4 regions of the Candidatus Clostridium eludens genome follow, and region 1 is predicted to be linked to each of the others. Evidence: riboswitches for the same ligand, from Rfam matches in the RefSeq annotation. Region 1 holds a riboswitch; each other region holds the start of a gene.

The links. A riboswitch is a leader RNA that binds a small molecule or an ion and turns the genes downstream of it on or off. The one in region 1 is predicted to bind S-adenosylmethionine.
Region 2: another riboswitch for S-adenosylmethionine. It lies ahead of metK (methionine adenosyltransferase); the one in region 1 lies ahead of nifB (nitrogenase cofactor biosynthesis protein NifB).
Region 3: another riboswitch for S-adenosylmethionine. It lies ahead of hisC (histidinol-phosphate transaminase); the one in region 1 lies ahead of nifB (nitrogenase cofactor biosynthesis protein NifB).
Region 4: another riboswitch for S-adenosylmethionine. It lies ahead of ACJDU8_RS08785 (sugar ABC transporter substrate-binding protein); the one in region 1 lies ahead of nifB (nitrogenase cofactor biosynthesis protein NifB).

Annotation. Positions count from the first base shown of each region.
Region 1 is NZ_JBJHZX010000021.1:54,055-60,164, forward strand. Features, by position in the region: gene ACJDU8_RS14470 (nitrogenase component 1) at 1-535, shown strand, start outside; gene ACJDU8_RS14475 (nitrogenase component 1) at 705-2,054, shown strand; SAM riboswitch class I at 2,161-2,264, shown strand; gene nifB (nitrogenase cofactor biosynthesis protein NifB) at 2,440-3,711, shown strand; gene ACJDU8_RS14485 (ABC transporter ATP-binding protein) at 3,827-4,654, shown strand; gene ACJDU8_RS14490 (nitrogenase component 1) at 4,714-6,110, shown strand, end outside.
Region 2 is NZ_JBJHZX010000007.1:117,133-123,242, forward strand. Features, by position in the region: gene ACJDU8_RS06780 (SDR family NAD(P)-dependent oxidoreductase) at 29-793, opposite strand; gene ACJDU8_RS06785 (radical SAM protein) at 859-2,040, opposite strand; gene metK (methionine adenosyltransferase) at 2,069-3,265, opposite strand; SAM riboswitch class I at 3,566-3,674, opposite strand; gene ACJDU8_RS06795 (pyridoxamine 5'-phosphate oxidase family protein) at 3,850-4,305, opposite strand; gene ACJDU8_RS06800 (MFS transporter) at 4,385-5,647, opposite strand; gene ACJDU8_RS06805 (nitrogenase component 1) at 5,752-6,110, opposite strand, start outside.
Region 3 is NZ_JBJHZX010000005.1:158,077-164,186, forward strand. Features, by position in the region: gene ACJDU8_RS05145 (iron-containing alcohol dehydrogenase family protein) at 1-779, opposite strand, end outside; gene hisC (histidinol-phosphate transaminase) at 803-1,918, opposite strand; SAM riboswitch class I at 2,103-2,207, opposite strand; gene ACJDU8_RS05155 (NifB/NifX family molybdenum-iron cluster-binding protein) at 2,273-2,632, opposite strand; gene ACJDU8_RS05160 (nitrogenase component 1) at 2,650-3,948, opposite strand; gene ACJDU8_RS05165 (nitrogenase component 1) at 3,945-5,414, opposite strand; gene ACJDU8_RS05170 (methyl-accepting chemotaxis protein) at 5,798-6,110, opposite strand, start outside.
Region 4 is NZ_JBJHZX010000011.1:7,659-13,768, forward strand. Features, by position in the region: gene ACJDU8_RS08770 (MFS transporter) at 1-547, shown strand, start outside; gene ACJDU8_RS08775 (flavodoxin) at 703-1,182, shown strand; gene ACJDU8_RS08780 (DUF362 domain-containing protein) at 1,378-2,508, shown strand; SAM riboswitch class I at 2,668-2,779, shown strand; gene ACJDU8_RS08785 (sugar ABC transporter substrate-binding protein) at 3,275-4,351, shown strand; gene ACJDU8_RS08790 (sugar ABC transporter ATP-binding protein) at 4,433-5,956, shown strand; gene ACJDU8_RS08795 (ABC transporter permease) at 5,931-6,110, shown strand, end outside.

The sequences.
Region 1 (6,110 bases):
ATTTATTATGACAGGTTCATCTTATGCACATAGTCTTATTTCAGTTTTGCGTGAATTAGGGATAGGTGTTGATGGTTCTGTGGTATTCCATCACGATCCTGTTTATGATGGTGGACATGAGAATCAGGATACGCTGAATGAACTTATAAGCACTTACGGAGATATTCCTAATTTTACAGTAAGTAAAACACAGGCATTCCAACTAAATGCCCTATTTAAACGAGTAAAGACAGATTTTGTAATAATTCGACATCAAGGACTTGCACCTGAAGCGGCAAAACTTGGTATCCCATCTTTAGCCATGGGTGATGAGCATTTTCCTGTTGGTTATGATGGAATAATTCGGACAGGTGAGGTTCTATTAGATATTCTTGCAAGAAAGAAGTTTAATGAGGTTCTTTCTAGACACGTTAAAAGTCCATATAATGAATGGTGGCTTAGCCAAAATGATCCATTTTTGCTTGCAAAGCATCCTGAAGTGCTTGATGAAAGAGTAAAACTTGAAGTGTTTGATGAAATAGCAAAAACTGTGTAAGTAAGTTGCACTGACACTTTGGTTATGGACGGGCAGGACTAAGTAATTTAGGATACACTGTGTAAGCAGGTGATCCTCTAACTATTAGCTCTAATAAAGTAATCAAAAAATAAAAAACTGCGAAAACGTAGTAAAAAAAATTTCTTAAGAATATATGAGGAGGATTAGAGTGGCTGAGACTAAGATAAATAAAAAAAGTAGTACAATAGTACATCCCCATTATGCTTGTGCAGTGGGTGGTGCATATACTGCAGTAGCAATTAAGAATGGTGTTCCAATTGCGAATTGTGGTCCGGGATGTATGTACAAACAATATTTTTTTATGGGATTTGAAAATGGTTTTCAAGGTTCTACCAGTACTGGTGGAGGTAATGTTGCCAGTGTAAATGTAGGTGAGAATGATATAGTATTTGGAGGTGAAAAAAAACTTGATGATTTAATAAAATCAGTTTTAGCAATTTACAAGGGTGAATTATTTGTGGTAGCTACAGGTTGCACTGGAGAACTTATAGGAGATGATGTTGGAGCAATTGTAAAGAAATACCGTGAGGCAGGTTACCCTATAGTGTATGCAGATACAGCTGGCTTCAAAGGTTCAAACCTTATAGGTCATGAAATTGTTGTGGAAGCAATCATAGACCAATTCGTTGGAGATTATAAAGGTGAAAAGAAAAAAGGATTAATTAATTTGTGGTTTGAGACACCTTTTTTTAATACAAATTGGCGTGGAGACTATCTGGAGATTGTAAGGATTTTAAAGAACGTAGGTTTTGAAGTAAATGTACTTTTTGGACCACAAAGTGGTGGAGCGAAGGAATGGAAGGAAATTCCTAAAGCACAATTTAATCTTGTAATATCACCGTGGGTAGGAGTGAATATTGCGAAACATTTAGAAAAAAAATATAATCAGCCTTATTTGCATATTCCTGTAATACCTATTGGTGAGGAAGCTACTACTGCTTTTATAAGACAATTAGTTGAATATGCAGGAATCGATGCTGAAAAATCAGAAGCGTTCATTGCAGAAGAAGCAGAATTGTATTATTATTTTTTAGATTCTTTTTCACACTTTTTTGCAGAGTATTGGTACGGCTTGCCTTCTCGATTTTCTGTTGTAGGAGACAGTGCGTATACACTTGCCTATACAAAATTTCTATCAGATCAGGTTGGACTTATACCTGTAAAGCAAATCATTACGGATAATCCGCCAGAGCAATTTAGAGAGAAAATAAGTAAGGAATTTAGGAATCTATCAGAAGGTGTATCTGTGGAAGTAGAATATATTGAAGATGGTTATCTTGCAGAAAAATCACTTTCAGAAGCCGATTTTGGTTCAGGAGTTCCATTGATATTAGGTTCATCATGGGAATCTGATGTAGCACGAGAAAAAAATGCATTACTAATAGAAATAGATCCGCCTTCTTCTGAGACAGTAGTACTGAACAGATGTCATATAGGATATAGAGGTGCCCTGCAGTTGATAGAGAGAATTTATACGTCAACTGTAGGTGGAAAATAAAAAATAATAATTATAAAAAATTAACTATTGACAAAACATCTAAAAAATTGTATAGTATCATCAATAAGTAAAGAAACTTAAAGTTGATTAAAATTTAATATAGAATTTCTTATCAAGAGAGGCGGAGGGACTGGCCCTATGATGCCCGGCAACCTGAATATTATTTATTCAATGGTGCTAATTCCTGCGGGGTAACCTGAAAGATGAGATATTAAGAAAGATTTAAACTTCTTACATTTCATCTGTGAGAAGTTTTTTACTTATATAATATTAATTTCGATACTTTAGTTGACCAGACACACTGGAGACTAAATAAACTGAATTTTATTCGGTTTATTTAGTCTTTTTTTATATTTAAGTTATCTAGAAAGGAGATAAATAAAATATGAGTGTAGATTTTGCAAGAAGTATAGAGGAGAGGACATTAACGCATCCATGTTACAACTGTATTTCTCACAAGTATGCAAGAATGCATATTCCTGTAGCACCAAAGTGTAATGTTAGTTGTAATTTTTGTAATAGAAAATACGATTGTGTGAATGAAACTAGGCCGGGAGTAACCAGTGAAGTTTTAACACCTAAAAAGGCCAGAGATAAATTTAATATAGTAAAAAACAAAGTGAAAAATTTGACTGTGGTAGGTATAGCAGGTCCGGGAGATCCGCTGGCAAATTTTGAAGAAACTAAAAAGTCTATAGAATTAATAAAAAAGGAATCGCCGGATATCACGTTTTGTCTTTCTACTAATGGATTGATGCTGCCTTTTTATGCAGATGAAATAATAAGACTGGGAGTCACTCATGTGACTATAACTATAAATGCAGTTGATCCTAAAATAAGTGCAAAGATATACAAATTTGTTAATTATTTAGGCAATGTACTTGAAGGGGAAGAGGCAGGAAATATATTATTGAATAATCAATTGTCAGGTCTTAGGTATATTACTCAAAAGGGTGTAATATGCAAGGTAAATATTGTAATGATAAAGGGAATCAATAGTAATCACATTCCTGAAATAGTGAAAAAGGTTAAGGAATGTGGAGCATATATGACAAATATTATGCCTCTTATACCGGTTAAAGACAGTGTATTTGAAAATATGCCTACAGTGAGTGATCTGGAGCTAAATGATATGAGAAAAAAATGCCAGCTAGATTTAAAGCAGATGTATCACTGCAAACAATGTAGAGCAGATGCAATAGGAACTTTAGATAAGGATATATCCGGTGAATTTAGAGGTGACAATGAAGAAGGTTTTAAAGGAGAAAATGTAATTGATCTTAAAAATAAAGGAAAACTTTACAAGGAAAGTAATTATAGATTTGCAGTTGCAACTAAGTCTGGCGTAAATGTAGATGCACATTTTGGACATGTGTCACAATTCTATATATACGATGTAGTAAATGGAAAGATTGAATTTAAGGAAAAAAGAATTATAAATAAATATTGCAATGGCATAGAGGAATGTGACGGACATGACAATAAAATATCAAATATTTTAAGAACTATAGAGGATTGCAATGCAGTACTTGTATTAAGAATAGGTTTTGAGCCTTTAAGCAAATTACGTGAAAAGGGAATAAAGGTATTTCAAATGTATTTTAATATAGAACAGGGCATAAAAAAAGCTATAGAATTACTTGAAAAAGATTCGTAAAAAACATTAAAAGTATTCCAAATGCAGAAGAAAGAGCCAAAGTGAATAAATTTGATAAATATACTAAAGATTCATCACCAAATTTTGTAGTTGAAGATTAGAGGGGGGGAGTTAAGTGAGTAAAGTAGTTGAAGAATTAAAGCCTGATGATTATAAAATTATAGTTAAAGATGTACAGAAATTTTATAATATAAAATCTGAAGGTAACCAAAAAGTGGATGAATTTTTAGCTCTGGATAGTTTGAATTTAAAAATAAAACAAGGAGAATTTATAACTATTGTAGGGCCTAGTGGATGTGGAAAATCAACTTTTTTAGATGTTCTAGCTGGATTATCTAAACCTACATCAGGCGAAATATATATAGATGATAAATTGATTACAGGACCAGATCTGGATAGAGGTATTATCTTTCAGGGATATGCACTGTTTCCTTGGAGAACTGTAGAACAAAATATTGAATTTGGCCTTGAAATAAAAGGTGTACCAAAGGATAAAAGAAGAGAAATAAGTAATAAATTTATTAAGCTTGTAGGATTAAGCAATTTTGAAAAAAGATATCCACATGAGTTATCGGGAGGTATGAAACAGAGGGTAGCAATTGCAAGAGCTTTAGCCTATGATCCTGATGTTTTACTTATGGATGAGCCTTTTGCTGCAGTAGATGCCCAAACTAGGGAACTGCTTCAGGAAGAATTGTTAAATATATGGGAAGAAACTAATAAAACTATTGTATTTATAACTCATAGTATTGAAGAAGCAGTATTTTTAGCGGATAGAGTAGTGGTAATGGCTTCTAATCCAGGCAGGATTAAAGAGATTATTGAAATAAACCTTCCAAGGCCCAGAAGCACCGTTAATGTAAGGATGTCTCAAGAATTTAATTCTAATAGAAATCGAATATGGGAATTACTTCATGATAATGATAAAAAATATGTGATTTAGAAATTATAATTTTGGCAACAATTGTATTTTATTAGTTAAATCAAGGGAGGATATAACATATGAAGAAATTCAATCTTAATACTTCTGTAGTAGACACCCGTGAGCAGCGGCTGGGGACTATTATTGGCTGGAAAACTGGAAAAGCTTCAGAGCTTTCTAAAGACTCTGCCTTTACTTGTGCAGGCTGTAAAGGAAATGGAGGAAAGAGGCTTTGTGAGGCTACAGGGCCTTTTACACAAGGTTCTACTTGCAGTGAGCAAATGGTAGAATGTCAGGCAGGAAATGTAAGAGATGCAGTTTTAATTCAGCATGCACCCATAGGCTGTGGAGCTGGTCAGGTAATCTATAATTCTATATATAGAAATGGACTTGCTATTAGAAATTTGCCTATAGAAAATATAAAAATAATTAACACCAATATGAAAGAAACAGATATGGTATTTGGGGCACTTGACAAATTGGAACGGTCTATAAGAGATGCTTGGGATAGACATCATCCCAGGGCAATATTTATTGGAACATCCTGTGCATCAGGAATAATCGGAGAGGATGTAGATAGTGTAGCCACCAAAATGCAGGAAGAACTTAATATTCCGGTTATTCCTATGTATTGTGAAGGATTTAGATCGAAGCACTGGAGCACGGGGTTTGACGCTACCCAGCATGGAATTTTAAGGCAGCTAGTTAGAAAAAATCCTAAGAAACAAGAGAATTTAGTAAATATAATTAACCTTTGGGGCAGTGATGTATTCACGCCTATGCTGGCAGAGTTAGGACTTGAAGTTAACTATGTTATAGATTTAGCTAAAGTGGAAGATTTAGAAAGGCTTTCAGAAGCTGCAGCTACTGTTACCTTCTGTAACACTTTAGGTTCTTATATGGCGGCTGCTTTAGAAGAGCATTTTGGAGTACCTGAAGTTAAGGCACCTCAACCTTATGGAATCGCAGGAACGGATGCATGGTTAAGAGAGTTAGCAAGAGTTACACATAGAGAAAAAGAAGCGGAAATATATATAGAAAAAGAACATAAAAGAATAGCACCTAAAATAGAAGAACTTAAAAAATTATTAAAAGGTAAAAAGGGTTATGCGGCTACAGGTTCAGCTTATTCTCATGGGCTTATTGCAGTGCTTAAAGAACTTGGAATTCAGGTAGATGGATCTTTAGTATTTCACCATGACCCGATATATGACAATAATGATTCTAGCAAGGATACTCTTAAATTCCTAGTGGATAACTATGAGGATGTTGCTAATTTTAGTGTAAGTAACAGGCAGCAGTTTCAGTTTTATGGGTTGCTTAAAAATGTAAACCCAGATTTTATTCTTATCAGGCATAATGGACTAGCCCCTCTGGCCTCCCGAATGGGAATTCCTGCAGCTCCACTGGGAGATGAACACCATGCCATAGGCTACAGCGGAATTTTAAATTTAGGTGAAACCATTTTGGAAATACT
Region 2 (6,110 bases), on a different contig from region 1:
GTTTTATAATATCCTTTAGAATTTTTTATTACAACATCCATCTACCGCCATTAACATCTAAGCAAGCTCCTAAGATATAACTGGCATCTTCTGATGCTAAAAACAAAACTGCTTTTGCAATTTCCCCTGTGGTACCTAATCGTTTCAGTGGTATATCTTCAAGAATCTTCTCTCTTTCTTCTTCAGTATGGGAATTCCATTTGTTCTCCAATTTTTCCCCACTTATAATTATACCTGGTGCAATTGAATTCACTGTAACACCATAATGCACTAATTCTCTTGCCAAGTGTTTTGTAAAACCTATTACTCCAGCTTTTGCAGCTGCATAATGAGGTCCTCCAAGAATTGATATTGCCCTACCTGCCTGAGATGCGATATTTATTATCCTACCTTGCTTTTGCTTTTTGAAACTTTCAATAACAGCTTTAGAGCAAAGAAAAACACTTTTTAAATTTCTATCAATAACAGCATCCCATTCTTCTTCTGTTAAATCTTTCACTGTTTTTGAACCGCTGTCACCACCTGCATTATTGACTAGTATATCTACTTTGCCATACTTTTCAATTACGGATCTAAATAAATTTTCAACCTCTGATTTTTTAGTCACATCAGCTGTTATTCCATAGCCAGTACCACCATTATCATTTATCTCATCTGCTATTTTTTGTACTTCAGCCTGATTTCTTCCATTTATAATAACCACAGCTTCTCTACTAGAAAATTCTAAAGCTATTTCTCTGCCTATACCTTTAGATGAACCCGTAACAACTACAACTTTCCCTTTAAAACTCATCTCAACCTCCTCCTATAAAATATATCATCTGATAATCACAATACCCTCAATTAATTTATAATTATTTATTTAAATATAGGCAATAATTCATCCTCTATTTTATATAAATCATGGCAAAGCGTTGTAGGCGCAGCGTTACAATCGTACAGTTGATCATAAGTAAATCCTGCTTTTCTAAATATATTATAAACTTTATATGCCATATCCAAATGCCATTCAGGTTCTGGTGTACGATGTCCCTCCAAAGCCGAGCCTGGATTCGGACACCATGCTCCTGCTAAGCATATTACTCCCTTTGACGCAAGATATTCCACTCCTTCTAAGGTAGATTGTTTAGGTTCAATTCCGGCAACTATATTTGATCTTACCCTACCATAACCAAACACCTTTACTGCACGCTCTAGAGCTTTTATCCAGTTCTCCCAACCGCCGCATTGTTCTACTTTACCCGGACAGATACTTTTAAAAATATTCTTATCCCAAATTTCTATATTCATTGCAATTGTCCTATATCCCGCTTCCTTATACTTGTCAATCACTTCAAGATCAAGTGGAGCTCCTATAACTCCCGTTCCATTGAAGTCCTCTAGACCAGTATACTCTTTAATAGCTTCAGCTACATCAATGTAATACTCTACCTCTCTTCGCTCTGCTACAAAACCCCCACTTATAGTAATATGTTTTGCACCATTTTTATAAGCTTTTGCTGCCGTTTCTCCTATCTGATTAGGATACTTCCACTCTATTCCCTCCTTTTCTGCATAAGTATCTTTTGTAGCATTTATATTGCAAAATAGGCAATCTAATCCCTTATCTTTTAATGCACATTCATTACTATAGGCTACAAAAATTGTACCTTCTCTATTGTAAGTGGCTACATTTGACATATCCATACCATCGGAAGTTTTATAATCATAATATTTAGGATGGCTTAAAAATTCTATTGGAAATATCTCATTTTGATTTTCTATGAGATAGTATTTATCATTTTCATACTTAATCTCATACTTGGACTTATTATCCCATCTAAAGCCTACCTTCAATCCTCCTGGTGTACTAAATCCAGTAGGAAATTCAATTCCTACATGGGGATCATGGTCATATTCAAACAATGTATGGATTTGCTTTTGATATTTTCTATCAAAATCCAAATGTTTGAATATGGCAGGATCCACTTTTATTCCTTCAACCATAGCTGCATTTTTTATGGCCAATTCTCCATGAAGCTGTTTTTTTATATTACTCATACGAAAAAATCCTCCTACTTAATTTTATTTAAGAATAGACAATACTACTCTCTAATTCTTTTTTAATTTCATTAATCCTATCAAGTTTTTCCCAAGGCAAATCTATATCTGTTCTCCCAAAGTGTCCATAAGCAGCTGTACTTTTATATATAGGTCTTCTCAAATCAAGATCCCTTATAATTGCAGCTGGTCTTAAATCAAACAACTTATTTATTATTTCCACTATCCTGTCATCACTTATTTTTCCTGTACCAAAAGTGTCTACACTTATAGATACTGGTTTTGCCACACCTATGGCATAGGCTATTTCTATTTCTATTTTATCGGATATTCCTGCTGCCACTAAGTTCTTTGCTACCCACCTTGCAGCATAAGCCCCAGATCTGTCAACTTTGGTTGGATCTTTCCCTGAAAATGCTCCACCACCATGTCTTCCATATCCTCCATAGGTATCAACTATTATCTTTCTTCCTGTAAGTCCAGAATCAGCCTCTGGCCCCCCTTTTACAAATCTTCCTGTTGGATTTACAAGATATTTTGTATTTGAATCTATCAACTCTTCTGGTATTGTCACTTTAATAACTTCATCTATTATGTCTTTTTCAATTTGGTCATGGCTTATGTCTTTCTCATGCTGGGAAGATATAAGTATAGTATCAACTCTTATAGGTTTATCTCCTTCATACTCTACCGTAACTTGTGTTTTCCCATCAGGTCCCAAATATGGAATTATGCCTTTTTTTCTTACTTCCGCAAGCTTTCTTGAGAGCTTGTGTGCCAGTGCTATTGGAAGCGGAAGATATTCTGGCGTTTCATTTGTTGCAAATCCAAATACCATTCCCTGATCTCCAGCTCCAATTGCCTCAATATTTTCCTTTTCACCCTTTTTAGATTCTAGGGACTCATCCACCCCAAGTGCAATATCTGAAGACTGTTCGTCTATGGATGTTAACACTGCACAGCTAGCTGCATCAAATCCAAATCTTGAATTATTATATCCTATATCACTTATAGTTTTTCTCACTATCTTTGGTATATCTACATAAGCTTTAGTTGATATCTCGCCCACTAAAATCACAAGCCCAGTATTTACAACTGTCTCACAAGCCACCCTTCCATTTTTATCTTGTTCAGTAATTGCATCCAGTATTGCATCCGATATCTGATCACATATTTTATCAGGATGTCCCTCTGTAACAGATTCTGATGTGAATAATCTACTCATTTTTATCAATCTCCTTTTTTCTATATTTTATCTTTCCTTATTACCACTTTAGTAAAAAGTCTATTTGCTTTTATATCTTTTTAATTCCATATTTACTCATAGTTAAAAATTTATATGACCCATGTAATCCTTTCATCTTAACCACCCCCAACTTTTTATTCATTTTCTACTAAAAAATGTACAATAAAAGGCCAAGTATAACCATAGCCTAACGGATAAGTTAACTTGACCTCCAGTATTCTAGTCAGTCCAAATAAAAAACTCCCTGTAGAGAAACCACAAGAAGTTACATTCTTTTGCTTCTCATCTTTCAGGTTATATTACCTGCTGGAATTAGCACCATTGAATGTGAATACATTCAGGTTGCCGGGCATCATAGGGCCAGTCCCTCTGCCTCTCTTGATAAGAAATTTTATATTTAATTATTCAATTTAAATGTATTGTACAGCCTTTTAGTTGTTTTGTCAATACAAATTTAAAAAATAATTCTAATTTTCAAAATTTATATCATAATATCCATATATAACTACTGACACCCAAGTACGCTCTTAAAATCCAATTGCATTCCATGGTAATTTTTTATCTTATGGCAAAATAACTTCAATGCCACTTGCTCCCTGGCCTTTATTGAAATCCAATATTTTCAACTCTGATGGATCTACACGAAATATTATATTGTTACCTAAACCATTTTTTTTAATTCTTTCTTTGAACCTGGGATTTTTTTTAGCTATCACTTCAATAGCCTTTGTAATCTCTCCTTCACCTGTAACTTTGGCAGCTTTACCCTTTATTGTAACGTTAATAAAAGATGCTACTTCTTGATTTTCATGTTGAAAAAAAACTGAAACATTTGAATTATGTTCTATTTGTTTGACTTTTATAGTTCCTTCGCCAGTTGAGAAATAAATGCTATACCCATCTACACCAAAAGCACCTAAAGTTCTCAAAGCAGGTGCATTCTCACCATCTACCGTAGCCAATACTATATACTTTGTATTAGCTAAATATTCTTCTACAAAATTTTTATCAATTGCCATTTATACATACCTCCTATAGTATTTAATTTATATTTATATTTATATCAAATATTCTACAATTTCAAGAACAAGGAGTAATTTATTTTTCTCTCATAATTTTTGTTTTACTTGTCCTTTTGTTAGATGTAAAAAATTTGACATATATATCTCTCTTGTCAAGACTATACTGATTAAAGTATACATTTAACATAATATATACTCCACTTAAAACAAAAATAGGAATAAAGCTTAAAAATATAGCTTGTATACCAAAAGTCTCACCAATAAATCCTCCCAAAATAGGACCAAAAGCTGCACCTATACCTGTACAAGCAGCAAACAATGCAGATATCTTGCCTTTTTTACCTTCTATCTCGCCTATTTGAGAATACGTAATTAAATTAGTCATACCTAATCCAGAACCCATAATTAATGTGCCCACACTTAAAAATGCCATATTACTTGTTAACACTATAAATATCATGCCTATAATACTCAAAATAAAGCTACTTATATATAAATTGTGTATTTTATATTTATCCAAAAGTTCCCCAGCTGTAAATACAACTAAAATAAAGACTCCACCCTCTAATATTATTAACCATGAGGCATAATAAGATGGAAGATGATAATTTTTCACTATTAAAATAACTATAAAAGTCACAAAACATGAAAAAGCTGCTGTTGATAAACTCTCTATTAATATAGATTGCCTTATAATTTTATTATTTAAAGTTAATTTAAAATCTAAGGTCTGTTCTTTAAAAATATCTATTATGTTTATATGAACTGAAGTATTATGTTTTTCACTTAGCCATATCAATAATATAATCGGTATTAAAGTAACTACACCAATGTAAACAAAAATATTTTTATAACTAATAAATTGAACAATATACCCACCAATAAGAGGGCCTAGAAAAGTTAAACCAATGGACATGGAGCCTTTATACCACCCTGCTCTTTTTTTACCTATTAATTTTAAATTTTTAAAAAAAGCAGCATTTAGAGAGGTCATTCTTAATGAATTGCCAAATCCCTGAAAAAGCATAATAATCATTATAAATATTGGTAACACAGCAAAAGGAAATAAAAAAATCGTTGTAGAAAAAATAACGCCTCCAATTATATATAATTTTCTTGAGCCATAATGATCAATTAAAAATCCAGAAGGCAAGACTAATAGCATTAATCCAAGTCCAGAAATTCCTTTTATTAAGCCTACCTGAGCGGTATTAGCATTTATACTCAAAGCATAAAGTGGCACTATCATTTGGAGTATTCCGCTAGCCGTTCCTGATAATATATTAAGTAATATAAAGCCTAGTACTATTTTATTATTAGTATTCAATATTTTGTACATAAAAACCCGCATTCCCTTCAATATGCTCAAGGCACAAAACTTAGTTTATTATATAAAATAATAAAAACAAAAGACCAAATTTTGAATTATTATACCCTATATCACTAGCTAAAATTTCTGACCAATGTAGCTATATCTTCAAGTAAAGTAACCGCACCTTTATATCCCATATATGTTTTATCTAAAACCACACTGTCCCATATAGGAAAGGATATATGATGAATAGGAACATTAATTTTACCTGCAATTTCATTTTCTAATGAACTTCCAAGTATCAATTCAATTTCGCTATTTTCAATGATTTTATTTATTCTCCCTTGGTCTTCTTCAAAATATAACTCTACTTCCTGTGAAGATAAAAAATTTCCTATTTCTTTTCTTAAATGCTCTTTATAAATATCCTCTGGATTATCTGTAATAATAATAGTTTTAGGTATAAGTCCTAACTCCTCCAAAAAACCAC
Region 3 (6,110 bases), on a different contig from region 1:
GTGAAACTATCATGAATAGCATGTCCCATTGCAGCTATATGCTTTCCATTATTAATACTTCCAACAAATCCTGCTAAAATTATGATAGAATCAATTACATCTTTATATTGCTGATTTCCAATGTCATTATCATCTGATTTTTTATGTAACCCATTAATATAATTTTTTAGTATATCAAGTGCCAATTTTGCCGTTTGTAGGCCTATCTTTAGATTAATATCGTTATTTCCAGATAAGTTAGGTACTATTTCATACCATTTTGCAATGGTATCACCAATACCTGCATTCAAATATCTTATTGGAGCTTCTTTAATTACACTTATGTCCACTAAAACAAGTTTTGGAGATTTTTCTAACAAAAAGTAATCTGTATGTTCACCATTTTCATTATATATTACTGATAAAGCCGACCATGCAGCACAGGTGGCAGCAATAGTTGGAATTGTTACTACATACAGGTTTGCTCTTTCACCTATTGCTTTTGCCAAATCCAATATTGTTCCTCCGCCTACGCCTATAATTAAATTTACTCCTAATTTATTGGCCAACTCAGTATACTTATCTATAGCTTTAAATGTACAATACCCACTATACTCTTCAGTGTAATATTGAATTTTTTCTTTGTTAAAACTCTTAAAAAATTTTTTTTCTACTGCCTGTAGTGCTGATTTTCCACCAACAATTAATGCATAATTACCTAGCTTAGAGATGTATTCCCCACTTTTTTCTAGAGCATTTATTTCATTAACATAAACTTCTGGTGTTTTAATTCTTATCATTTTTTCATCCCCTTAAAATATATTTAATACCATTGTCTGATTGTTGAACCTAGTACAATATCTCTTAGACTTTCTATGAATAATTTATTTTCCTCTGGCCTTCCAATTGTAACTCTGAGCCAAGTTGGCATATTAAATTCAGTACCTGCATGTACATCTATACCCTTTTCCAATATTTTATTGGCTACATAAGTACTATCTTTTCCTACATTAACCATTATAAAATTTGTTTCAGTAGGAATATACTCTAGCTTCATTTCTTTAAAAGTCTTGTAAAAATATTGTTTACCTACAGTATTACTTTCAATACATTTTCTCTTAAAATCCTCATCTTTAAGACTAGCTGCAGCAGCAACTTGAGCTAATGCATTAACATTGGCAGGCATTCTTATCTTATTAAGATAAGCAATTATATGTTTATTTGCTATACCATAACCAATCCTAAGCCCCGCTAATCCATAAACCTTTGAAAATGTCCTTAGAATTATTATATTTTCATATTTATACAATAAGTTTGTAGTCTGAGGATACTGTGGATCACTTACAAGTTCGTAATAAGCTTCATCAAATACCAGGATTATATTCTTCGGTACTGATTCTAAAAAATCCATTAACTCTTTCTTTTTAAATATAGTTCCCGTAGGATTGTTTGGATTGCACAACCAAATAATTTTAGTTTTATTAGTTATTTTATCTGCAATTTTTTTCAAATCCACTCTATGATCCTTTAACGGAACACTTACAACAACACCATCCATTTTAAGGGTTGCTGTCTTATACCACCAAAAAGATGGATCCGGAATAATTGACTCATCCTGTGGATTTATAAAAGTTTGTGCAATTAATTCAATAATTTCAAATGAGCCATTTCCAAAAATGAATTGTTCCAGCTTTAAGTCATAAATATTGGCCAATATCTCTCTTACCTCAGAACATATGCCGTCAGGATACAAATATAATTTATTAATATACTCCTTTAATGCGCCTTCAACCAAAGGCGAACATCCATTAGTATTTTCATTTGCTGATAATCTTAAAATATTATTAGGACCTAATTCTCTTTGTATTTTTTCCACAGCTTTAGATGGTTTATGAACTTGGATATTATTTAATGAATTTCTACACTTTAGTTTAGTCATAATATAATCATTCCTTTCAAATTCAATAATGAAAAAAACCAGAGACCTTAAATATAAATTTTATTTAAGGTCTCTGGTTTTTCCAGTCAACTAAAATTTAACAATATATAATTAATTTCATGAAATAAAAAATCCCTTTCGCAGATGAAAAGGAGTATATGCTAAAAAATTTTTAACATTGATTTCCCCATCTTTCAGAAATACATCTGCAGGACTTAGCACTTCGTATGAAAACACACTACTTGCTGAAACTTCATCGGGCCAGCCCCTCGGTTTCTCTTGATAAGGATATTTATTAATTTATTTTTGTATTATATTTCTAACAACGTAAACAACCTATCTATAAAAACATTTCTAGTCACAAGGTTTAGAAATTTTATTTATTTTAGAATAATATTTAATTAATCTTTTTAAAGCTTTATCTATAGGTTGATTTACATCAAAAACCTCTATTCCATTCCTATTTAGAAACATAACAGCTTCTCTACCTATTTGACTTACCAGAACTATTTTGCATCCTGAAAGATGTTTAATAACAGATAAAATTCTATCATAGTGATCTCCTCTCTGGAGAAAAATATTATCTATTTTTCTCAATTCTACAAATTCATAATTATCATCTTCCACTTTATATATATAAAATTGGCTGGCTTTCCTAAAATGTTCATTTATAAATTTGCCATCACTACTTGCAACTGCAACTTTATAATTCATATGCACCCTCCCATAAATCAATTAAATCTTGTAAGAACTACAGAATATATATCTTCTAAGAGTTTTAGTCCGCCTGAATATCCTACATAGGAACTATTTATTATAAGCCTTTCAAATACAGGCCATGAAATAGTAATATAATGCGCCTTTGTTTCCTCCGCTATTTTCTTCTCCCATGAACTTCCTATAATCAATGGATATCCATAAAAATCCGTATTTTTAATTTCGTTATCTATCTTATATCCATCTGTACAAAATTCTACTTCTGCTTCTATACCATCATTCAGCTCTTTAAAATATTCCCTTACGTTATTTTGATATTTTAAAGGAGTATCATCAGTTATATATTGTTTCGAAGGAAAGAGTCCAAAATCATTTACCAAAAATTTAGTAATTCCAACACAGTACTGAGCATCTGAAACTACCACAAAACGCTTTGACATAACACGAGTTTCAAGAAATACATCTGCAAAACGCTCTATATAATAATAATATTCCTGTTCATGACTCTCAATGATATCTTCCACTTTTTGCTTATCTATTTTCGCAAACTCACCTAACGCACGTAGGAATTTGCTTGTTTCAAAAGCCCCTATAGGCAATACTGGATAGTGAAAATAAGGGGTACCAAATTTATTTTCTAAAAGTTTCATATTTTCAAGTCCTACCCAAGGGGATACCAAAAGGTTAAATTCTGCCTCTGGTATTTTATCTATATTCTCAATTCCTCTTCCATATCCGAATATAGTATTGGGAATTAATCCAAGCTCTGAAACAAGCTTTTCTAATTGTCTTAAATTACCAAGCCAAAACGGATCATGAAGAGGTATACTAGCCCATATATTTACTAATTCCTTCGTCTTCTTGTTAGAAGGTTTCAAATATTGTTCAATAATAGCTTCAATGACCCACTCATGGCCCAAATAATTATTACCTTTAAATCCAGGTGTTGATGCATATATCACAGGCTTTTTTGCATTTTTAAATGAGCGTACCACTTCTTCTGCATCATCTCCAACTATCTCTGAACTACAGCTGGTTAAAACTACATAAAGATCTGCATCTATCACTTTAAGTGCATTTTCTATGGTTTCTTTGATCTTACCCTCTCCTCCAAAAATCACTTCTTTTTCACTTATATTTGTGCATGGAAATATATGAGAGGAAAAATATCCTGAACTTCCAAAATCCCTTTCAAGTTTTTCAGCACATCCCGGTCCAGAGTGTAAAACAGGAATAGCTCTGGTTATTCCATGTACAGTCTGCATAGCTGCCATAGCACATTTATATCTTGGCTGATCTAATATCTTTGTCATATTACCATACCTTTCTTTAAAAATGTTGAATTATTTTGCTCATACCACCAATCCGTATATGGCAATTTAACTCTAGAAGCAAGATTTTTTTCAAAACTCCTATTATTAATTGTATCAAGCACACTATATGCAAAATTTAATGTTCCCCTATATCCAAAAATCATATATTCATCATTTACACATAAGGCAGGTATTCCCTGCTTTATAGCCCATACAGTAGTTCCTGGATGCCTTGAAAAATATATATCCGGATGATATTCATTTAATATATTCAATATTTCATAATTCTGTTGTTCAGTTACACTTAATTTTATATTATGTGATGAATTTTTCATTAAATAATTAACAGCAGGGGGAATTATACCGCTGTCATGTTTTCTATCATAATGCCATGCACCTGCCCATGCTATTTCAATACCAAGTTCCTGAAGCACACGGGATACTTCAAAAGTATAGCCAGGTCCCATTCCAAGTACTGCCCTTAACCCCTTAAGTTTCTTTTTTACCTCTTCTATTTTAGGTAAGTATATTTCTCTTTCTCTTTTTATATAATTTTCTACTTCCTGCTGCTTTTCTATTACTTCACCTATACTCCTAAGCCAGGTCTCAAATCCTGCAATACCTAATGGATTGATTGTTTTTATATATGGAACTCCATATTTTTCTTCAAGACCATTTCCCAAATATGTTCCAAGTGTTCCACATATACATACTGTAGCCAGAGATTCTGATAAATGGGACAGTTCTTCTATTGTTGAATTCTGATATAAAAATAATGGTTTCACTCCAAAATTTGAAAATATATCTATTATCTCCTCTCTGGCACTTTCATAAAAATTTTTAAAATTAATTATATTATTCTTTTTATTAGGAGGTTTCACGATATTGGTAAGAACTGCATGATCTGAAGCATCAAACCCAGAAGCCCACACTCTAGATCTAAATCCTTCACAATAAACAGCAGCTATTGGTACTGGTATCTCTTCTTTCAATTCCTCTACAACACTATCTACATCTTCTCCAATAATACCTGTTGCACAGGAAGTTCCTATAAAAATTGCTTTAGGATTATATCTTTTGTAAATTTCTCTTGTTATTTCTTTAAGACTTTCTGCAGCCCCAAATACTGTATCTCTTTCATTCATATCAGTTCCAACAAATACAGTGTTATTTATAATTCCTCTTTTAGTAGCCATTTGAATATTTGTAACATTTACATTTGCTGACATGGCTGTACAGCCTGATGGTGCATGGTTTATTACTGCTACATCTCTTATTCCGGAAAGTTGACTTAATGCACATCCTGCATTACAAGAGCTGGATTGACTAAAACATCTTTCCCTGTTATTTAAATTTCCACATTTTGACCTATTACATAAATCATGTAGATCTCCGCTGTAGCCTGTAATAGCTCCCAGCCGCTCCTCTCTCGTCTGGGAAAGTGAGGTGTTAAAATTAATTGACATACTTTTCATCTCCTTTTAACATTTCCAAATAATTGTAATAAAAAAAGAGATACTAAGTAAAATTTATAATACTTAATACCTCTGGTTTTCCAGTTAGCCTTATCTAAATAATTTTTATTTATTTTATACCACATAAATTAAAAAGGCTAATTTTACTTTATAAAATAAGACTAGCCTCCAGTATCTCTAGTGAACTAACTATACTTATTTCCATCATAATTCAAATTAATCTTACACTTTTTATATATTAGATTTATAATTAATCTAATAATATAAAAAATGTAAGGTTAGGTGTATTTATTGTCAACTATATCACTTTTTATTACTATACTACTTGAAAAATTTTTTGTCAATATAATAATCATACTAATTTTAATCTGAAACTAAACTTTGAATTTTTGAATGATTTCATTAAGTCTTTGTGCCAAATGAGATTGTTCTTCAGCAGTTTTGCTAACCTGTATAATACCTTGAGTTGCATAATTTATAGAACTCTTAATCTCATTGGTACTTTCTGATGATTTTTGTGCAGTTTCTGCCATACTACTAATAGCTTTAGTTATTTCATCTACTGTAATTTTTATTTCTTTTGTCATTGTTGCTAATTCCTTGGAAGTATTAAAAGTAACTTCAGAATCTTTAAAATACTCCTCTCCTGTATTTGAATAATTATCTAACTGGAGATTTACATTTTCA
Region 4 (6,110 bases), on a different contig from region 1:
GTTATCTATGTTTGCAGTAGGAACTTTTTCAATGAACTCAGATGTTATTATTCCTGCTTTTGCAAAGGTAGTGCTTCACCAAGAAGCATCAGGTTACAGCATTCTCTTATCTGTAATGGCAATAGGTTCTTTTGTAGGAGCTGTTACTGTTGCGACTAGAGCCAGAAAAGGTCCAAGTAAAAAGTTGCTTTATGGAAGTTCGATATTAGTATGCTTTTTTCAAATCGTTTTGCTATTTGCACATTCCTACGTAATATCGGTAGTACTGTTAGTAGTACTCGGCTTCTTTACAGTAGTTTTTATAACTTCGGTAAATTCAACAATTCAGTTAAATACAAGTAATGATTACAGGGGAAGAGTAATGAGTGTTTATACTTTGGCTTTTAATGGAACCACACCTATTGGCAATCTTTATGCAGGGGACATTACAGAAAAATTTGGACCTAATTTGGGTTTTTTTAGTTGCGGCTTTATAACCTTAGTTCTTGTAATGGTGGTAATTGGATTGTTCAAAGTTAGTGTGTTTTCTAATACTAAAAGTAAGTAGGGTTCAACAAAATATTTGCATTAATAGTAATCCGCTTATAGAAAATTTGAAAAAATTTGAATAATATGCTTGACTTAGAGTTAACTTTAAGTGGTAGAGTATAAATAGTTATATTTTTTTATAAACCTTATAAAAAAGAATAGGAGGACTTAAAGATGCCAAAAAGTCTTATTGCATTTTTTTCATATTCGGGAAACACAGAAGTTATTGCAAATACCATAAAAGAAAATGTTGGTGGTGAGCTTTTTAAAATAGAAACAATTGAATCTTATCCAACTAATTATAATGGAGTTGTGGATAAAGCTAGACAGGAACAAAATGCCCACTACAGGCCGGAACTAGCAGCAAAAGTCACTGATATGGATTCTTATGATATAATTTATATTGGTTATCCTAATTGGTGTAGTACAATACCAATGGCGGTCTTTACATTCTTGGAATCATATGATTTTTCTGGAAAAACGATTATACCATTCTGCACACATGGCGGAGGTGGCATGGGCAGAAGCGCATCAGATATCAAAAAACTTTGTCCGAATTCAAATGTCTTAGAAGGCGTAGCAATCAGCGGAAGTAGTGTTAATAAAGCAGGAAAAGATGTATCAGCATGGTTGAGTGAAATTGGTGTTATTTAAGAACGCTAAGTCAAACCTTAAAAGAACTTATCCAGACCCGTAGCACCTCTTATCCCCCCACTTTGATAGAAAAGCAGAGAACCAAAATTTTTAATTTTGTGTGAATCGCTTTCACAGAGTGCGATGGGGGTTAGCAATGATAGCGATGGGATAAATTTATTAAATCAATATTTTTTAAAACAGGAGTGATTAAATATGGAAAAATCAAAAGTTTATTTTACAGATTTTCGTACAAAACTTGGAGAGGGTCTGCCTACCAAGCTAAAAAGGCTGATTAAAGATGCGGGTATCGGACAAATCGACATGGATAATAAGTTTGTTGCTATCAAGATGCACTTTGGTGAACTTGGTAACTTAAGTTATCTTCGTCCAAATTATGCTAAAGCTGTAGCCGACATGGCGAAAGAGCTGGGCGGTAAACCTTTTCTGACAGACTGCAACACCCTATATCCTGGCAGCCGTAAGAATGCCCTTGAGCATCTAGAGTGTGCATGGGAAAATGGATTCACTCCACTTACAGTAGGATGCCCTGTTATTATTGGAGATGGATTAAAGGGGACCGATGATATCACGGTACCTGTAATAGGTGGCGAATATATAAAAGAGGCTAAAATCGGCCATGCAATCATGGATGCCGATGTGTTTATCAGCTTAACTCACTTCAAAGGTCATGAAATGACTGGTTTTGGTGGTGCCATTAAGAATATTGGAATGGGCTGCGGTTCCCGTGCTGGAAAAAAGGATCAGCATATTAATGGTAAACCTCATATCATAGAGGAGAAATGCCGAGGATGCCAAAGATGCCATCGTGAATGTGCTAATAATGGTCTGTTGTTTGACGATGTAAAAAAGAAAATGACTATCAACACAGAAGATTGTGTTGGTTGCGGTCGCTGCCTAGGTGCATGTAATTTTGATGCAATTCAGTTTGCAAACTGGTCAGCCAGTGAAGAACTGAACTGCCGTATGGCAGAATACACCAAGGCAGTAGTATATGGTCGTCCTTGCTTCCACATTTCTCTTGTGGTAGATGTTTCACCTAACTGTGACTGCCACAGCGAAAATGATGCTCCCATACTTCCTAATCTAGGTATGTTCGCTTCATTTGATCCTTTGGCATTGGATCAGGCATGTGTGGATGCCTGTATGAAGGCTGCCCCACTGGCTAATAGTCAGCTGTCCGATAACATATCAGAACCCCATTTTGTTGATCATCATGATCACTTTACTAATTCCACACCGGAATCAGAGTGGCGTACTTGTCTTGACCATGCAGAAAAAATAGGAATCGGTAATCGTGAATATGAACTGATCATTGTTAAATAAAATATGTACCTCCATTAGAAGATATGGATGAATATATTTTATAAAAATTAATTTGTTATTGACAAGGTAATCAAAAAATTATATTATTAATTATAACTTAAATAGTATGTTTTAGTAGTTGTCCATTTAAAAGTTAACGCTTAAAATTTAATATGAAATTTCTTATCAAGAGTAGTGGAGGGACTGGCCCTATGATGCTCGGCAACCTGAGTATGTTTATCAATATATTCAATGGTGCTAATTCCAGCAGATGAAATCTGAAAGATGAGAGACAAACGGAACACAACTTCCTATATAGTTTCTCTATATAGGAAGTTTTTTATTTGATTAACTAGATAAACTGGAGGTCAAGTCTTGTTTACTATAGAGTTTTGTGTAGTCTCTGTAGTATATGGACTTTGACCTCTTTATTTATTATATGAAATGCCTGGAAGAACTTATTCAGGTGCCCAGTAGTGCTTATCTCCCATTTTCAAGAAGATGGAAGTGTTGGTAATAGCAGCGTTTGGATAAATAATATTATATACCTGACCGGTAAACCGGAGGTTACATTATTAAAAAGATGTAACCTTTTTTTGTATAAATTATCAAAGGCATATATACAAATTGTCTTATAAATATTCATAGTCAAATTGTGCTAGGAGGTGTTCTAATGTTAGAAGAAGATTTGATACAATAATAGGTTGTTAAGTTGAACTGCTTAAAAAAGATAATCTGTGTCAGAAAAATTATTGAATAAATAAAAGTGAAAAATAGGGGGAAAGAAATGAAAAAAAATAAAAAGTTTAAATTATCTTACTATGTAATTATGTTAATTTTATCCACAGCATTTTTTGCGGCGTGCTCAAATACAACAACATCTAATCAAAAGTCTGATGCTGTAAATGAACAAAATGCTTCAAATAATAAGAATTCTGCTAGTTCTGGTGTTACTGATCCTATTGATGGGAAGTCTGTTCCTTCACTTAAAGGTAAGAAGATAGGAGTTGCCATAGAAGGAATAAGCAATAATTGGGAGAGGCAAGCTTATCAAGCTCAAATTGATCGAATAAAACAATTGGGGGGAACAGCCATTGAAGTTAATGGCGAGCGTAATACTCAAAAACATATTTCTGATATTGAGAATTTGATTACTCAAAAGCCTGATGCAATCATTAAGCAACTTGGAGATGCAAAAGTATATGCACCTGTACTTAAGAAGGTACGTGCTGCAAATATTCCGCTTTTTACTGTTGATCATCCTAGTGAAGATAGTATTACTAATGCTTCATCAGATAATTATTTTATTGGTGAAGCATTAGCACGTAAAATGTTTGAAGATATAGGTGGAGAAGGTAAAATTGCAGTTTTTAATGGATTTTATGGAGAGAGAACTTTAGCTATTCGTTATGATGAAATGAAATATGTGGCTAAGGATTATCCTAAAATTCAGTTTATCCAACCTGAGCTGCAGGATATTATTGATGGTACTATAGAAGATTCAAAAAAGAAGGTTCAAGATTTGTTAATAAAGTATCCTAATAAGGGAGATTTAAAAGCTATCTGGGCAGGGTGGGATATTCCTGCAATTGGCGCTTCTCAGGCTTTAGAGGCAGCTGGGAGAACTGATATTAAAGTTTATGCGGTTGATGGAGATCCTAGTGCACTGAAAGTACTTGCGGATAAAAATTCTCCTTTTGCTGCAGATATGGCCCAACAGCCTTATAAAATTGGTCAGGCTGCAGTGGATTCTGCTGCACGATATTTAAATGGTGAAACAGTACCAAGGTCAATTTACGTAGATCCATTACTTGTTACGAAGGATAATGTACAAGATGCAGAAAAGATTTTATTTAAAAAGTAAATAAGAATATCAAGACAGAGGGTAGGAATATTTTCTATTCTCTGAATAATAATTTGTGTGTAAAGGAGGGTGTATTAGTTTATGAATGAAAAATATATTTTAGAAATGATAAATATAGAAAAAGAATTTCCAGGTGTTAAGGCTCTTCAAAATGTTACTTTGCAAATACGTAATGCAGAAATACATGGTATTGTAGGAGAAAATGGAGCAGGAAAATCTACATTGATGAAAATACTGGCAGGAATTTATAATCAAGATAGTGGACAAATAAAATTTGATGGTGAAATACAGGAACACTTAACAACAAAAATGGTAGAAAAGTTGAAAATTCATTTCATTCATCAGGAAAGGTATATAGTCCCTTACCTTACTGTAGCAGAATCTTTATTTTTGGGCATTGAACCTACACATTCTATATTTAAGTTGGTAAATAGAAAATCCTTAAAGCAAGAAGCTGAAAGACTTTTAAAAGAAAAATTAGGAATTTTTATTCGGGGAAATAAATTAATGGGAGATTTAACTGTAGGAGAACAGCAATTAGTTCAAATTTGTCGTGCATTATTGCATAATCCTAAAGTAATTGTTTTTGATGAGCCCACTGCTGTACTTTCAAAGCGTGAAGCAGATGGGTTATTTGAAATTATAAGAGAATTGGGAGAGAAAATTTCAATTATTTATATATCTCACTATTTAGGAGAAATTTTAAATCTGTGTCATAGAATTACGGTATTACGTAATGGTAGAAAAGTTAAAACTATGGATTCTAATGGATTGAATATTAAGGACATTGTTGTAATGATGATTGGACGAAACATAGAAAAACAGTTTCCGCCTAAAAGAAGGTGGAAGAAAGAAATCTTGTTGAATGTGAAAGGATTAACTCATATTACACATTTTAAGGATGTTACTTTTCAAGTTCACGCTGGTGAAATAATTGGCATAACGGGTTTAATAGGTTCCGGACATATTGATGTAGGCAAAGCTATTTATAATAATAATGGGATAATTAGTGGTACCATAGAATTTCAGTGCCATCAATTATCCAATAACAAACCTGAGAAAGCGGTGGCTTCTGGAATGGCATATGTACCAGAGGATAGACGAAATCTAGGTGTAATTCAAAACATGTCTGTGAGAGAAAATATAATGCTTTCGTACTTAAAAAGAGTAAGCAGAAAAGGTGTAATTAATACTAGGGATGAACATAATAAAGTGGACGATATAATAAAAAAATTAAGGATTAGTACTCCAAATCAAGAAATATCAGCAGGACTGCTGAGTGGTGGAAACCAACAAAAGGTTGTAATTGGAAAGTGGCTAAACAGTGAATCTAAGTTGTATATACTAAATGAACTAACTTCAGGTGTAGATATAGGTGCTAAGGTTGAAATTTATTCTATCATAAATAATTTAGCCGGGAATGGTGCAGGAATAATTTTAATTTCACAGGACATACAAGAATTGGTTGGCTTATCTCATCGTATTTTTGTAATGTACCGCGGCAAAATTGTAAATGAGTTTCATGGGAACAATACTACAACAGATGAAGTATTTGTTTCTATGATGGGGGGGAATAAAAATGACTCAGTTAACATCAAACATTAAAATATCAAAACGTACTAATATTTTATTAAAATACAGTGGATATATAGTATTCCTTGTTTTAGCTATATTTTTCTCAATTATTTCACCATCTTTTTTAAAATTACAAAATTTAATCAATATCTTAAATCAATGTAGTGTCTTAGCAATTGCTGCA